2 regions of the Massilia forsythiae genome follow, and region 2 is predicted to be linked to the other one. Evidence: predicted binding sites of a transcription regulator. Region 2 holds the regulator's gene; the other holds the start of a gene.
What was found. Region 2 encodes FNR, which switches genes on or off when oxygen is low (the NO sensors DNR and NnrR bind a similar motif). Its sites were predicted from a motif close to TTGATNNNNATCAA; they were not measured.
Positions count from the first base shown of each region.

Region 1: HH212_RS07950 (OmpW/AlkL family protein) is a predicted target of FNR. The motif match lies at 4,419-4,432, and genes of this name have one in related genera.

Region 1 covers NZ_CP051685.1:1,823,374-1,831,307, forward strand. The annotation lists gene argB (acetylglutamate kinase) at 1-7, shown strand, start outside; tRNA gene HH212_RS07925 (tRNA-Thr) at 48-122, shown strand; tRNA gene HH212_RS07930 (tRNA-Asp) at 126-202, shown strand; gene HH212_RS07935 (HAD-IA family hydrolase) at 329-1,057, shown strand; gene slmA (nucleoid occlusion factor SlmA) at 1,090-1,668, shown strand; gene HH212_RS07945 (chorismate-binding protein) at 1,677-3,650, shown strand; gene HH212_RS07950 (OmpW/AlkL family protein) at 3,723-4,352, opposite strand; gene HH212_RS07955 (glutathione peroxidase) at 4,572-5,174, opposite strand; gene HH212_RS07960 (PPK2 family polyphosphate kinase) at 5,289-6,122, opposite strand; gene HH212_RS07965 (CoA-binding protein) at 6,119-6,547, opposite strand; gene HH212_RS07970 (F0F1 ATP synthase subunit epsilon) at 6,722-7,147, opposite strand; gene atpD (F0F1 ATP synthase subunit beta) at 7,172-7,934, opposite strand, start outside.
Region 2 covers NZ_CP051685.1:4,148,115-4,156,048, forward strand. The annotation lists gene HH212_RS17645 (GNAT family N-acetyltransferase) at 22-513, shown strand; gene HH212_RS17650 (right-handed parallel beta-helix repeat-containing protein) at 685-2,067, shown strand; gene fnr (fumarate/nitrate reduction transcriptional regulator Fnr) at 2,078-2,863, opposite strand; gene HH212_RS17660 (hypothetical protein) at 2,952-3,218, shown strand; gene HH212_RS17665 (AI-2E family transporter) at 3,644-4,774, opposite strand; gene HH212_RS17670 (cytochrome ubiquinol oxidase subunit I) at 4,957-6,432, shown strand; gene cydB (cytochrome d ubiquinol oxidase subunit II) at 6,435-7,442, shown strand; gene HH212_RS17680 (DUF2474 family protein) at 7,442-7,579, shown strand; gene HH212_RS17685 (TorD/DmsD family molecular chaperone) at 7,604-7,934, shown strand, end outside.

The DNA.
Region 1 (7,934 bases), 2.3 Mb from region 2:
TCACTGAAATTTTGCAGCGGCAAATTGCCTCAGCAAAGTGAATTGATGCCCTTGTAGCTCAGTGGTAGAGCACTCCCTTGGTAAGGGAGAGGCCACGTGTTCAATCCACGTCAAGGGCACCACCTGGAGCGGTAGTTCAGTTGGTTAGAATACCGGCCTGTCACGCCGGGGGTCGCGGGTTCGAGTCCCGTCCGCTCCGCCAGGATTCAAATAAAAAATGCTCCCTCGTGGAGCATTTTTTATTTGTACGTTCCGAGTGGTTTCGTTCAGCTGAGTATGGGTCCCCGCCTGCGCGGGGACGACGATGAGATGGCTGTTCCTTCACTCCATGACCGTGTCCAAGCTCCCTTCCCCCGTCTGGCTGTTCGACCTCGACAACACCCTGCACGACGCCTCGCACGCGATCTTCCCGGCGATCAGCGCCAACATGAACACGTACATCGCGCGCGTGCTGGGCGACGGCACCACGCCGGCCAGCCAGGATGCCGTCAACGCAGCGCGCGTCGGCTACTGGAAGCGCTACGGCGCCACCCTGCTCGGCATGATCCGCCACCACCAGGTCGACGCCGCCGACTTCCTGCGCCGCACCCACGACCTGGGCGCCCTGTCCGAGCTGGTGCGCTTCGAGCGCGGCCTCTCGCGCCTGCTGCGCCGCCTGCCCGGCCAGAAAATCCTGCTGACCAACGCGCCCACCGTGTATTCAGGCGGCGTGGTGCGCCACCTCGGCCTGCAGCGCCATTTCGCCCATCACATCGCGATCGAGGACATGCGCGTGCATGGCCGTCTGCGTCCCAAGCCATCGAAACTGATGCTGCGCCGCCTGCTGCGCAAGCACGGCCTGGTGCCGCGCCGCTGCATCCTGGTCGAGGACACGCTGGTCAACCTGAAGCACGCCAAGCAGCTCGGCCTGCGCACCGCCTGGGTCACGCAATACCTGCGCTATGCCGACCCGATCGGCAAAGCCCCGCTGCCGAAGATGGTCAAGCGCCCCGCCTATGTCGATGTCAAAGTAAAATCCGTGCTGCAGTTGCCGCTGCGCCTGCAGCGGCTGCGCTGATCATTCATTTCACTACGGAGCATCGCCGATCCATGGGTAGTAGCAAGCCGGGCCAGAGAAAGCAGCAGATCCTGTCCGCCCTGGCGGCCATGCTCGAGCACCCGAAAGGCGACCGCATCACCACCGCCGCGCTGGCCGCCCGCATGGCCGTGTCGGAGGCGGCGCTGTACCGCCATTTCGCCAGCAAGGCGCAGATGTTCGAGGGCTTGATCGATACCATCGAAGCGAGCGTGTTCGGCGCCACGCGCCAGATCGCCGAGCGCGAGCCGGACGGCGTCAAGCAGGCGCACGCGATGCTGTTGATGCTGCTGGCCTTTGCTGCCGACAACCAGGGCATGACGCGCGTGCTGATCGGCGAAGCCCTGGTCGGCGAGGACGAGCGCCTGCAGCTGCGCATGAGCGGCTTCTACGAGCGCGTCGAGCAGGCTTTCATGCAATCGCTCAGCACTGCCGCCGGCCAGGGCCATGGCCGCATCGAGGATGTGGCGGCGCGCGCCGCCATGCTGGTGTCCTACGTGACCGGGCGCTGGCACCGCTTCGCCAAGAGCGGCTTCCGCCAGCATCCGGCCGACCACAGCCCGGTGCACCTGGCGCTGCTGCTGGCGGCGTGACGGCGCATATGCAAGGCCCCGTATTCGCCCTGCTCGACGACGCCGGCGCCGATGGCCGCGCGCAGGCGCGCTCGCGCCTGTACCGCGATCACGCCGGCACGCTGGCCTGCCACGACATCCACGCCTGGCCGCAATTGCTGGCGCAGCTGGAAGCGGCGCTGGCGCGCGGCCTGTACGCGGTGCCGGTGCTGGCCTACGAACTCGGAGAAGGCCTGTTCGGCATGGCTGCCCGGTCCGCGTCTGCCGACCCGGCGCACCCGCCGACGCCGCCGGCGCCGCTGGCGCAGGTGCTGCTGTTCGAACGCTACGAAGCGCTCGATGCCGACGGCGTCGCGGCCTGGCTGCGCGAACGCGCCGCTGCCGTGGACCAAGCGGCCGGTGCGCAGGGCAGCGCACCGGCCGGTATCGCCGCGCTGCGCGCCAACGTGGGTGAAACCGCGTTCACGCGCGCCATCGACGCCATCCGCGCCTGGATCGCCGCCGGCGACACCTACCAGGTGAACTACACTTACCGCCTGCGCTTCGACGCCTTCGGCTCGGTATTCGCCTTGTACGAGCGCCTGCGCGCGCGCCAGCCGGTGCCGTACGGCGCGCTGATCGGCCTGCCGGACGGACGCACCGTGCTGTCCCTGTCGCCGGAACTGTTCGTGCGCCACACGGGTGGACGATTGCTGGCGCGGCCGATGAAGGGCACCGCTCCTGCGGCGCCCGACGCATCGCCCGATGCTGCCGCGATCGATGCCGAGCGCGCCCGGGCGCTGGCCGCCGATACCAAGAACCGCGCCGAAAACCTCATGATCGTCGACCTGCTGCGCAACGACCTGGGGAAGATCGCCGTCACCGGCAGCGTGGCCGTGCCGGCGCTGTTCGAGGTCAATCGCCACGGCAAGGTGCTGCAGATGACGTCCACCGTGCACGCGCAACTACGCCCCGGCGTCACGCTGGCTTCTCTATTCGACGCGCTGTACCCGTGCGGCTCGATCACCGGGGCGCCCAAGCGCCGCACCATGGAAATCATCCGCGAATTGGAGCCGGACGCGCGCGGCATTTACACGGGCGCGATCGGCTGGATCGATCCGCCCGCGTGCGCAGGCACGGATGCCGGCGCGGACCCTGACGGCGCCGCCACGCAGATGGCGGGCGCCGTTCCGGTGGCCGCTGCCCGCTTCGGCGACTTCTGCCTGTCGGTGCCGATCCGCACACTGGTGCTGCAGGCGCCGCGGGACGGCGTACGCGAAGGTGAACTCGGCGTCGGCGCCGGCATCGTCCACGACAGCGACGCCGCCGCCGAATTCGCCGAGTGCCGCCTGAAGGCCGGTTTTCTCACCGGTCTCGCCAACACGTTCGAACTGTTCGAGACCATGTTCGCCACGCGCGAGGATGGTTGCCGGCACTTGCAGCGGCACTTGTCTCGCCTGCAGGCCTCGAGCGCCTATTTCGGCTACCCGTTCGACGCGGACCGCACGCGCGCCGCCGTGCTGGATGCCTGCGCCGCCCTGGCGCCCGGTTTGCCGCACCGCCTGCGCCTGGCGCTGCGCCCCGATGGCGTGCTCGACCTGCAAAGCGCCGTGCTGGCGCCGCTGCCGGCCGCGCAGGACCAGCCGGTGCGCCTGCTGCTGGCGTCAGAAACGACCCGATCGGGCGACCTGCTCCTGCGCCACAAGACCAGCGTGCGCAGCCGCTACGATGCCGCCTGGCGCGCCGCGGAAAGCGCCGGCGCCTTCGACACCCTGTTCTTCAACGAGCGCGGCGAGTTGACGGAGGGCGGGCGCAGCAACGTGTTCGTGCATGTCGACGGCCGCTGGATCACGCCGGCGCTGGCGTGCGGCGTGCTGCCCGGCGTGCTGCGCGCCGTGCTGCTGGACGATCCGGGCTGGGATGCGGTCGAGGGTGTGATCACGCGCGCCATGCTGCAACGTGCCGACGCGATCGTGGTGTGCAATGCGCTGCGCGGCCCGCTGCAAGCGGTGCTGGCCGGCTGAATCAAAAAAGCCGGCGCGAGGCCGGCGTGAAAGCCGGCGTGGCCGGCGCGCTTTGGAGAAAGCGGTAACTCTTCAGAAACGGTAGCCGAGACCGACGCCCAGCAATACCGGATCGACCTTTACGCGCGTGACGCGCGCGCCGGCGATCTCGACGTCGCTGCGGATCTGCACCTTCTTGACGTCCAGGTTGACCGACCAGCGATCGTCGATCCTGACATCGACGCCGGCCTGCAGCGCCAGCCCGACGCTGTCGTGTTCCAGGCGCGCCGCGCCGTTCAGCAGGTTCACCTTCGACATCAGCGTGTAGTTGACGCCGGCGCCGACGTAGGGGTCGATGCCCGCGCCCGGCAGGAAGTGGTATTGCGCGGTCAAGGTCGGCGGCAGGTGTTTGAAGGTGCCGATCGCCGCGCCGTCCAGGGTGACGGTATGCTTTTGCGGATAGGTGAGGATCAGTTCGGCGGCCCAGTTGGGCGTCAGGAAGTAGGCGATGTCGACTTCGGGAATCCACTTGTCGCTGACGTGCAGGCGGTCGCCGGCGCCGGTGCCGCCGAGCGGGTCGGACTTGTCGGCCGGATCGATGTGCAGCGCACGCACGCGCACCAGCCACGGCGACTCTTGCGCCAGCGCGGGCGCGGAAACGGCGGCCATGCCGGCACAGACACCCAGCGCGGCAATCATCCCTTTCAGCATCGACTTGTTCATGGTGTGACCTTTCTTCGTGTTGTTGTTCAGCGAAGAGAAGTTTATTGATGCGGCACAACAAAATCATTGATGTGCATCAAAACAACCATGAAGCAGTGATGGTCATTAAAGCATCTGCGTCGTCCCCGCGAAGGCGGGGACCCATCGGGCGCCGATCGAAGTCGCTCAGCATGGGTCCCCGCCTTCGCGGGGAAGACGGGAAAATTGGCAGCGTGTTTTTTATCCGCCCAGCGCCTGCTCGATCTTGCCCACCAGCGCCGCATCTTCCGGCGTCACCTTGCTCGGGAAGTAATCCAGCACCTTGCCGTCGCGGCCGATCAGGTATTTGTTGAAATTCCACTTCGGCTGGTTGCCGGTGGCCTTGATCAGTTCCGCATACAGCGGATTGGCGCCGTTGCCGCTCACCGCGGTGGTGGCGAACATCGGGAATTTCACGCCGTAGGTGTTGTAGCACAGGTCGGCGATCTTCTTGGCGTCGGCGTCTTCCTGCTTGAAGTCGTTGGACGGGAAGCCCAGCACCACCAGGCCGCGCGGCGCGTATTTCGAATACAGCTTTTCCAGGCCGTCGTACTGCTTGGTGTAGCCGCAATAGCTGGCGGTGTTCACCACCAGCACCACCTTGCCGGCGTACTGGCACAGGTCCTGCGGCGCCTCATCCTGCAGGCGCTTGAAGCTGTGCTGCAGCACGGCCGGGCAGGAAGCCGGCGCCTTGTTCACGGCCGGCGCAGCCGCCGCGTTTTGCGCGAGTGCGGGCGCCGGCACGGCGGTGGCGATGGCGGCGGCGCCGGCGAGGGACAGCAGGAAAGCGGTGGTCTTGGACATGGAGGAAGTCGCGCAAATAAAATGGTTGGAGGGAGCCATTCTATGCCAAATCGGACGCGTATCGGTGCCGCCCCGGCGCCCGTTTCGCCAGACCGCACGGCGCTGTCGCCCCCCCTACTCCACCTTCACCTGCGACAGGTCCGCCTGCGGCGCCGGCCAGTCCAGCTTCATGCCCTGCATCGTTTCCAGCAGCAGGTTGGCGATGATCAGGTTGCGATGGGTTTTCGAATCGGCCGGCACCACGTACCAGGGCGCGTGGTCGGTATCGGTGGCGCGCAGCGCATCCTCGTAGGCGTGCCGGTAAGCGTCCCAGTGCTTTCTCTGCACCAGGTCGTTCGGATCGAATTTCCAGTGCTTCTCCGGGTCGTCCAGGCGCTCCTCCAGGCGCTTCTTCTGTTCGTCCTTCGAGATATGCAGGAACACCTTCATGATCGTGGTGCCGGATTCCGCCAGCATGCGCTCGAAGTCGCGGATCTGGTTCAGGCGCCGCTTGACTTCCTTGCCGTCGATGTCGCCGGCCACGCGCGGCACCAGCACGTCTTCGTAATGGCTGCGGTTGAAGATCGCGATCTCTCCGCTGCCCGGCACGTGCGGATGCACGCGCCACAGGAAGTCGTGGGCGCGCTCGCGCGTGCTCGGCGCCGTGAAACCGGTGGCGCGCAAGCCCATCGGATTGATGTGCGAGAACAGCTTGCGGATGGTGCCGTCCTTGCCCGAGGTATCCATCCCCTGCAGCACCAGCAGCAGTTTGCGCTGGCGTCCGGCGTACAGCTTTTCCTGCAGCTTGCCGGCTTCCGCGGCCAGCTCGTCCGTCAGCGCGCGCTCCTTCGCCTTGATGGCGCCGTTGCGCAGCTTGCCGCCCTCGTCGTCGCGCAGCGGGGTGGCGCCGGCATCTTCTTCGCGCAGTTCGAGGCCGCCGCGTACGCGGAAACGTTCCAGCAACTTCATGCGGAGGCTCCCAGCTTGCGGTGCTCGATCAGCATGCAGTGGTCCATGACCACGTCCAGGCCGGCGGCGCGCGCCAGGTCGGCCGCTTGCTGGTTCTCGATCCCGAGCTGCATCCACAGGGTGCCGGCGCGCACCGCGATGGCATCCCGGGCGATCGGCAGCATGTCTTCCGGTTTGCGGAAGCAGTCGACCACGTCGATGCGCTGTCCCTCGTGCGCCAGGGCGTCGGCCGCTTCCTGCAGGGTGGCGTAGGCCTTTTCACCGAGGATCTCCTTGCCGGCATAGGCCGGGTTGACCGGGACGATCCGGTAACCGTGCCGCTGCAGGTAGCCGGCCACCTCGAGGCTGGCGCGGTCCGGCTTGTCGGACAGGCCGACGACCGCCACGGTCCTGGCGCTATGGAGAATTTGTTCGATGGTTTTCATGATTGTCTGTCGCTGGTTCGATGGGCGCCACCCTGGCGCTGCGCCAGGGTGCATTGAAATCCAGCTTATCAGGTTTGCATGGGTGGGCGGCGCAAGCGTGCCCGGCCGTGCAGCGCCAATGAAAAAGGCAGCCCGCAGGCTGCCTTCATTGTATGCATCGCCAGACGACAGCGATCAGCGTCCTTTATGACGCAGCTTGTGGATCGCCGCCAGTTGTGCGATCGCCGCCGCCAGTTCGGCTTGCGCCTTGGCGTAGTCGATCTGCGTGTCCTTGTGCAGCATCAGCTCTTCGGCCTTGCGCTTGGCTTCCTGGGCTTTCGCTTCGTCCAGATCGGCGCCGCGGATCGCGGTGTCGGCCAGCACGGTCACGCCTTTCGGCTGGACTTCCAGGATGCCGCCGGCGACGAACACGAATTCTTCGTCGCTGCGGCCGGCCACCTTGATGCGCACGGCGCCCGGACGGATGCGCGTGATCAGAGGGGTGTGCATCGGGTAGATACCCAGCTCGCCCGATTCACCCGGCAACGCGACGAATTCCGCCTGGCCCGAAAAGATCTGCTCTTCGGCCGAGACGACGTCAACTTGGATGGTGTTTGCCATGTGTGTCCTTTGAAGAGGCGCGGATTAAGCGGCCAGCTTCTTGGCCTTCTCGATGGCTTCCTCGATCGTGCCGACCATGTAGAACGCCTGCTCCGGCAGGTGGTCCAGCTCGCCCGATGCGATCATCTTGAAGCCCTTGATCGTGTCCTTCAGCGAGACGTACTTGCCCGGCGCGCCGGTGAACACTTCGGCGACGTGGAACGGCTGCGACAGGAAACGCTGCATCTTGCGGGCGCGCGCCACCACCAGCTTGTCTTCCGGCGCCAGTTCGTCCATGCCGAGAATCGCGATGATGTCGCGCAGTTCCTTGTAGCGCTGCAGGGTACCCTGCACGGCGCGCGCGGTCTCGTAGTGCTCCTGGCCGACCACCAGCGGGTCCAGCTGGCGCGAGGTCGAATCCAGCGGGTCGACTGCCGGGTAGATACCCAGCGAAGCGATGTCACGCGACAGCACGACGGTCGAGTCCAGGTGGGCGAAGGTGGTTGCCGGCGACGGGTCGGTCAAGTCGTCCGCAGGGACGTACACGGCCTGGATCGAGGTGATCGAACCGGTCTTGGTCGAGGTGATGCGCTCCTGCAGGCGGCCCATCTCTTCGGCCAGCGTCGGCTGGTAGCCCACCGCGGACGGCATACGGCCCAGCAGCGCCGAGACTTCGGTACCGGCCAGGGTGTAGCGGTAGATGTTGTCGACGAAGAACAGCACGTCCTTGCCTTCGTCGCGGAAGGCTTCCGCCATGGTCAGGCCGGTCAGCGCCACGCGCAGGCGGTTGCCCGGCGGTTCGTTCATC
Region 2 (7,934 bases):
AAACCGTTGCGGGAGATTGTCATGCTCAGCCAGCGCACCGCGACCGGCGCCGATCTCGATGCCTTGTGGGACCTGCGCACGCGCGCGGTCCGCATCAGTTGCGCCACGCACTATCCGTCCGCCGTGATCGCCGCCTGGAGCGCGGCGTCGCCGCCGCCGAGCCTGGCGCAATTGACGCTTGCCGGCAGCGTGCTGCTGATGCGGCGCGGCGAGCGCCTGGCCGGCTTCGGCGCGCTCGACCTGGAGACCGGCGAAGTCGATGCCTTGTTCGTCGACCCCGACTGCCAGGGCGGCGGCATCGGCCGCGCCCTGCTGGACGCGCTGGAAGCGATGGCGCGCGAGGCCGGCCTGGCGCGTCTGTTCCTGTCGGCGTCGTTGAACGGGACGCCTTTCTATCGCCGCGCCGGATTTACGGCCTTGCGCGAGCAATGGCACGAGCACCATAGCGGAATCGTCATCAGATGTGTGCTGATGGAAAAAGATTTAATGATTCGTATAAAGCCTGTTATCTGAAAATGACAATAAGAATTCCCGATAATAAATAAACATGCATAATTGATCATTGGGTCATTTTGAATGCTTACATGTGGTTACATCTGTTTAGATTAAATTACTTTAGATTGATAAATACATTTTCCAGTGAAACTGTTATTTACTCTATTTAATAGTCTATTCAATCACACAATGCCCATCTCGAATCTGCGTGTCCTGAGTGCCATTCTGGCATCTTCCTTCGCCTTGCCATCCTTTGCGAGCACCCTGTCTGTCGGACCCGGCAAGACCTATGCCGCACCATGCGCCGCCATTGCCCGCGCCGCGGCGGGCGATACCATCGAAATCGCCGGCGGCATGACGTATTCCGGCGATGTCTGCGCCATCGGCAAGAACAACCTGACGATTCGCGGCGTCAACGGCCGCGCACGCATCGACGCCGCGGGTGCCAACGCCCAGGGCAAGGGCACCTGGGTCGTCATCGGAAACAATGTGGTTATCGAAAACGTCGAGATGTTCGGCGCCAAGGTGCCGGACCAGAATGGCGCCGCGCTGCGCCTGGAAGGCACCAATTTCACCCTGCGCGGCAGCTTCATTCACGATAATGAAAACGGCATCCTGGCCGGTGCGAATACCGCCAGCAATATTCTCATCGAGACCACGGACTTCGGCCATAACGGTAATGGCACCGGTTATACGCATAATGTCTATATCGGCAATGTGGCAAGCCTGACATTCCGCGCCAATTATTCGCACGATGCGAATGGCGGCCATGACCTGAAATCGCGCGCGATCCTGAATACCATCGTCTACAACCGCTTTTCCAGTACGCCCGACGGTCAGACCGGCACCACGGCCAGCGGCAAGCCATCCTATGAAATCGACTTGCCGAATGCGGGCACGTCGTACGTCATCGGCAACGTGATCGAGCAACCGGCCGGCAGCGCCAATCAAACCATGCTCGCCTACGGCGAGGAGGGCGTCACGAATCCGGGCCAGGACCTGTATGTGGTCAACAACACCTTCCTGAACGACGACACGTCCGGCGGTACCTTCGTCATGCCCGGTTCCGGCGTGACCAAGCCGGTGCTGCTGCAAAACAACATCTTTGCAGGCATCGGCACGATGAGCAGCCAATCCGGTTCGCTGGACCGGACCAACTACCGCTCCATCGCCCCCGGGTTCGTCAACCGCATCGCCTACGACCTGCACCCGATCGCCAGCGCGCTGATCGTCGACGCCGGCTCCGCCCCCGGCTTGTCGGCCAGCGGCTTCGCCCTGGCGCCGACGGCGCAGTACGTGCACGCCGCTTCCAGCGAAACGCGCACGGTGTCGGGCAGCATCGATATCGGCGCCTATGAAGCGGTCGCGGCCGTGACCACCACGCCGACTGTGACCTGGACCACCTGCGCCAGCGAAAACGGCGTCTGCCGCTTCTCCGGCACGACGCAGGTGCGCTACGGCGCCAACAACGCGTACGTCACGAAGACCGCGACCGGTTCCATCGCCTGCAACAATGCGACCTTCGGCGATCCGGCGCCGAACGTGGTGAAGTCGTGCCAGTACGCGCGCTAGGCCCTAAACCCTAGGCCATCGGACTGCATTGCTCGGTGCCGGCCGCCATCGCCTTCAGGCGCGCCGGTTCCAGCAAGGTGACTTCGCGCTTGTCCACCTGTAGCAGTCCCATCTTCCTGAAGCGCGACAGCAGCCGGCTGATGCTCTCGATGGTCAGCCCGAGGTAATTGCCGATGTCCTCGCGCGACATCCGCAATTGAAAGCGGGTCGCCGAATAGCCGCGCGTGGCGTAGCGCGCCCCCAGGTTCACCAGGAACACGGCGAAGCGCTGCTCGGCGCGCATGTTCCCGAGCAAGAGCATCACGTTCTGCTCGCGCGTGATTTCCTGGCTCATCATGCGGTGGAAGTGGCGCAGCAGGGCCGGCACCTGGCCGAACATCTCTTCCAGGTTGGCGAACGGGATCTCGCAGACTTCGCTGTCTTCCAGCGCCACCGCGTCGCAATGGTGGCGGTCGCCGCTGATGGCGTCCATGCCCAGCAGCTCGCCGGCCATCTGGAAGCCGGTGATCTGCGCCTCGCCGGCGGCGTTGATCTGGTAGGTCTTGAAGTGGCCGAAACGCACCGCGTACAGGCTGCGGAACGGGTCGCCTGCCTTGTACAGATGTTCGTCGCGCGCCAGCCGGCGACGGCGGCCGATGATCTTGTCGAGGCGGTCGATGTCGGCGTCTTCCAGGCCCATGGGCAGGCACAGCTGGTGCATGCTGCAGTTGGCGCAACTGACCTTCAGCGCACCGACATTCAACGGCGTGTCCGTCTGGACGGGCGAGCGTTCGGCAGGGGAGGCGGCGTGGGTCATGGCGGGCGCTCGGTGGACGTTGGGGGAGCTCGAGGAGCGTAAACACCGGGAATTATAGCTTTCCAGAACCGGTGATGAGCGAACAGCCATGTACAGCCTGGTGGATGCTTGCCACAAATACCAGCTGCTGTGGTATTTCTCCCGCTTTTTGCCACGTCATCGAGTTGCATTCGATAGAACGCGCTTGACGAATTTTTCTTGTTGCTCAGATGGTAACAGTTTTTATACTGAATTTATTTCGATGTCTGCTATGACCCTAAACAGACCTTCACCAATTGGAGCGGAAACGCCCCTGCGGCAATTATTGCAAGAGCATGGAGATAAGCTAGATGCACGTTACAAGCAACGTAAGTGAATCAGTTGCGAAAACCGCACTTGCTACGGTAGACCATCCCTTGCATGCTGAAGTAATCGGCTGGGCAAACTGCGCGAGTGACGTTTTCACACAACCGAAGAGCTTCGTTGATCGCGCGCGCTTTTCCGATCAAGACAGAAGTTTCCTGCACCAGGCTCTGGATGGAGTGCCAACGGTTCTAGTAGTGGCCTATTGGACGTCACCGGACAAGTCCGAGCCGATGTCAGGTTGCGGGAAACTATATTCCTTCCTTCTTCATCCTGAGACCTTCGCAGTTATTCAAACTGACATCAGCAAATGGCGCTCATGATTTATCGGGTAAGTATCGCCAAGATTGAAATGGCCACGGTCTGCTTCGGGGCAACTCCAGCCGTCCTGACGCACATTTCTGTAATCCTCCCGATCATGCTGCCTGACGCAGTCATCTAACCCTTTCGTTCGACAACCCGCGTCTCAGCCGGCATCGCGTGCTGCTCCCCGACGTCCACCGATGTGCTTCCCGGTCCAAGCCCCCTGGCCGACGCGCGGTGCGCCGCCCACGCATGTCCGACGATGATCTTGACCGCCGCCATCAAGGGCACCGACAGGAAAATCCCGGCGACGCCGCCGATCTCATCCCCGACCAGCAAACCGACGATGACCAGCAGCGGCGAGACCTCGACGCCCTCGCTCATCAGGTAGGGATTCAGCACGTAATCCTGGAACACGCGGTAGCCGACGATGAAGCCGGACAGCAACAGCAGACTGTCGAAGCCGGTCACCGCCGCGATGGCGACGCTGCCGACCAGCGCGACGAGCGGTCCCACGAAGGGGATGAATTCCAGCACCGCCGCCACGGCGGCGAGCACCAGTGCATACGACACGCCCATCAGGGAAAAGGCAGTGCCGTAGGCCACCAGGGTCGACAGCGACAGCAGCAGCAGCGCGCGCACGTATTTCGACAGCGTGAAGCTGAGGTCGTTGGTGATCTTGCCCCACAGCGCCGCATACCGCGGCGTCATCCAGCCCAGGACCGTCGTGCGCATGCCCGGTCCTTCCTTGATCAGCAGGAAGCTCAGGATCGGCACCAGCACCAGATAGATCAGGTTGCTGGCCGCGTACAGCACGGTGGTGCCGACGCGCTTGGCGATCGGCACCACCGTGCCCGAGCCTTCCTGGAACTGTTCCTGCAAAAAGCCGATGATCCGGGGGCGAAACGATTCCAGGAAGCGCGGCAACGGGACCTTGTTGAGTGCATTCGGGTCTTTCACCAGTTCGGGAATCTTCTGGCCGAGGTGGGTGGCTTGGTCGACGATGCGCGGACCGAGCAGGGCGCTGGCGATGGCGATCACGCTGATGACGATGGCGAACCCCAGGGCGATCGACACGGTCTGCGGCACTTTTTTCGGCAGCGTGCGTTCCAGCAGGCCGATCAGCGGATACATCAGGTAGCTGAAAAAGACCGCGAACACGACCACCAGCAGGGTACCGCGCGCGACGTACGCGGCATACATCAGCAACAACATGAACGACGCGGTCCACACCACACGGGCGGTGCGCAAGTCGAGACCAAGCATGACGACTCCAGGAAATAGATGGGCAAAGGCCGTGCGGCCTTTTGTCAGGTTTGCAAGCTTACCCGGAATCGGGATGGGCCGGGTGTCGGGGAGAGTGCCGGCATGCCGGCCATGCAAGCGTGCGTGGCTCGTCCGCCGCGCGATCCATGCTAGATTCCGCACTCCACCACCACGGAGAGAGCATGTTCGGCTTGGAAGCTTTGGACCTGGCGCGCATCCAGTTCGCATTCACGATGTCGTTCCACATCCTGTTCCCGGCCATCACCATCGGCCTGGCCAGCTACCTGGCCGTGCTCGAACTGTGCTGGCTCAAGACCAGGCGCCAGGTGTTCGTCGACCTGTACCACTTCTGGCTGCGCATCTTCGCGGTCAACTTCGGCATGGGCGTGGTGTCGGGCATCGTCATGGCCTACCAGTTCGGCACCAACTGGAGTTTTTTTTCCGAATACGCCGGCAGCATCACCGGGCCGCTGCTGGCCTACGAGGTATTGACCGCGTTCTTCCTGGAAGCCGGTTTCCTCGGCGTGATGCTGTTCGGCTGGACCAAGGTCGGCCCCGGCCTGCACTTCCTGGCCACCTGCATGGTGGCGCTCGGCACGCTGATCTCGACCACCTGGATCCTCGGCGCCAACAGCTGGATGCAGACGCCGCAGGGCTACGCCATCGAGGCCGGGCGCATGGTGCCGGTGGACTGGCTGGCCATCGTCTTCAACCCGTCGTTCCCGTACCGCCTGGCGCACATGGCGATCGCCGCCTTTCTTTCCACCGCGCTGTTCGTCGGCGCCTCCGCGGCATGGCACCTGCTGCGCGGGCGCGACGCGCCGGCGGTGCGCACCATGTTTTCGATGGCGATGTGGATGGTGCTGGCGGTGGCGCCGGTCCAGGCGCTGGTGGGCGACATGCACGGCCTGAACACGTTGCAGCACCAGCCGGCCAAGATCGCCGCCATGGAAGGGCACTGGCAGAACGAGGGCGATGCGCCGCTGCCGCTGCTGCTGTTCGGCATCCCGTCGATGCGGGACGAGGAAACGAAGTATGCGGTCGGCATCCCGCGCGTGGGCAGCTGGATCCTCACGCACACCTGGGGCGGGCAGATCAAGGGGCTCAAGGCGTTTCCGAGACAGGACCGGCCGAATTCGCTGATCGTGTTCTGGAGCTTCCGCGCCATGGTCGGCCTCGGGCTGCTGATGATCGCGCTCGGGCTGTGGGGCGCCTGGTCGCGCTGGAAGGGGAGGCTGTATTCGTCGCGTCCGTTCCTGCGCATGGCCATGTGGATGGGGCCGGCGGGCTTGCTGGCGGTGCTGGCCGGCTGGATCACCACCGAGGTCGGGCGCCAGCCGTGGGTGGTGTACGGCGTGCTGCGCACGGCGGACGCGGTGTCGAAACACGGCGCGGCGCCGCTGGCGCTGACGCTCGGCCTGTTCGTCGTCGCCTACGTGTTCGTGTTCGGGGTCGGCATCGCCTACGTGCTGCGGCTGGTGCGCAAGGGCCCGCAGGCGTTCGACCTGAAGCGCGCCGCCCAGGGCGGACCGGGTCGCAAGAAGACGCCGGCCCGGCCGTTGTCGGTGGCCGAGCGCGGCGCGGCCGGCAAGGGCGGCGCCGACGACGACGTCGGCGATGACAGCGGCGATGGCAGCGGCAAGGGCGGCAAGGAGTGAGCATGGACATCGACATCACCACCGTCTGGGCCGCCATCATCTTCTTCGCCGTGTTCATGTACGTGGTGCTGGACGGCTTCGACCTCGGCATCGGCATGCTGTACCCGTTCGTCAAGGGCCGGCGCGAGCGCGACATCATGATGAACACCGTGGCCCCGATCTGGGATGGCAACGAGACCTGGCTGGTGCTGGGCGGGGAAGGGTTGCTGGCCGCGTTTCCGGTGGCGTACTCGGTGATCCTGTCGGGGCTGTACCTGCCGCTGATCTTCATGCTCATCGGCCTGATCTTCCGCGGCGTGGCCTTCGAATTCCGCTTCAAGGCCGACGACCGCGAGCGGCCGGTGTGGGACATCGCCTTCACCGCCGGCTCGACCGTGGCGGCGTTCTTCCAGGGCGTGTCGCTCGGGACCTTCCTGTCCGGGATACCGGTGCACGGGCAGGCCTACGCCGGTGGCCCGCTCGACTGGCTGGCGCCGTTTCCGCTGGCAGCCGGCGCCGGCGTGGTGATCGCCTACACGCTGCTGGGCGCCACCTGGTTGGTGATGAAGACCGAGGGCGACCTGCAGGCGCGCATGGTCAAGCTGGCGCGCCCGTTTGCCCTGCTGCTGCTGGCGGCGATCGCGGCGGTCAGCGTGTGGACGCCGCTGGCCCAGTCGCAGGTGGCCGCGCGCTGGTTCGGCTGGCCGAACATCCTGTTCCTGGCGCCGGTGCCGCTGCTGGTGGGCGGCGCCTTTGTCTGGCTGCTGTGGTCGCTCAAGCGCGATCCGCACCGCAAGCCCTTCGTCGCCGCGCTGGCGCTGGTGCTGCTGGGCTACACCGGCATGGCGATCAGCATCTGGCCCTACATCGTGCCGCAGGCAATCACGATCTGGGACGCCGCCGCGCCGCCGGCCACCCAGCGTTTCGCGCTGGTCGGCACGTTGATCGTGCTGCCGCTGATCCTGGCGTACACCATGTGGAGCTACTACGTCTTCCGCGGCAAGGTGGCCGACAGCGAGGGTTATCACTGATGGATGACGTTCCCGTTTCCCCATCCTGGCCGCGGCGCATCGCCTGGCTGGTGGCGCTGTGGCTGGGCGGCGTGCTGGCGCTGGGCGCGGTGGCGCTGCTGCTGCGCGTGGCCATGCACGCGGCCGGCATGCGCTAGGCCGGGCGCTGGAGGAAGGCGCGCATGCCGCAGCGGACCAGCCAAGTCGACGCCGATGCCGACCCGCGCGCCGATTTCTACGCCTTGCTCGCGCGCCTGCTGCTGTCGGCGCCGAGCGCGGCCTTGCTGGCCGCGCTCGGTGCGGCCGGCCCGATCGTCGCCGCCGGCGAGTTCGCCCTGGAGCAGGCCTGGCTGCAGCTGACGCGGGATGCCGCCGCCGCCGACGCCGCCGCCGTCGCCGTCGAATTCGCGCTGCTGTTCGCGGATTCCGACGCCGATTCCGACGCCGATTCCGACGCCGATTCCGACGCCGATACCGGCCCGCCGCGGCTGGCGCCGTCGGCCCGTTTCTACC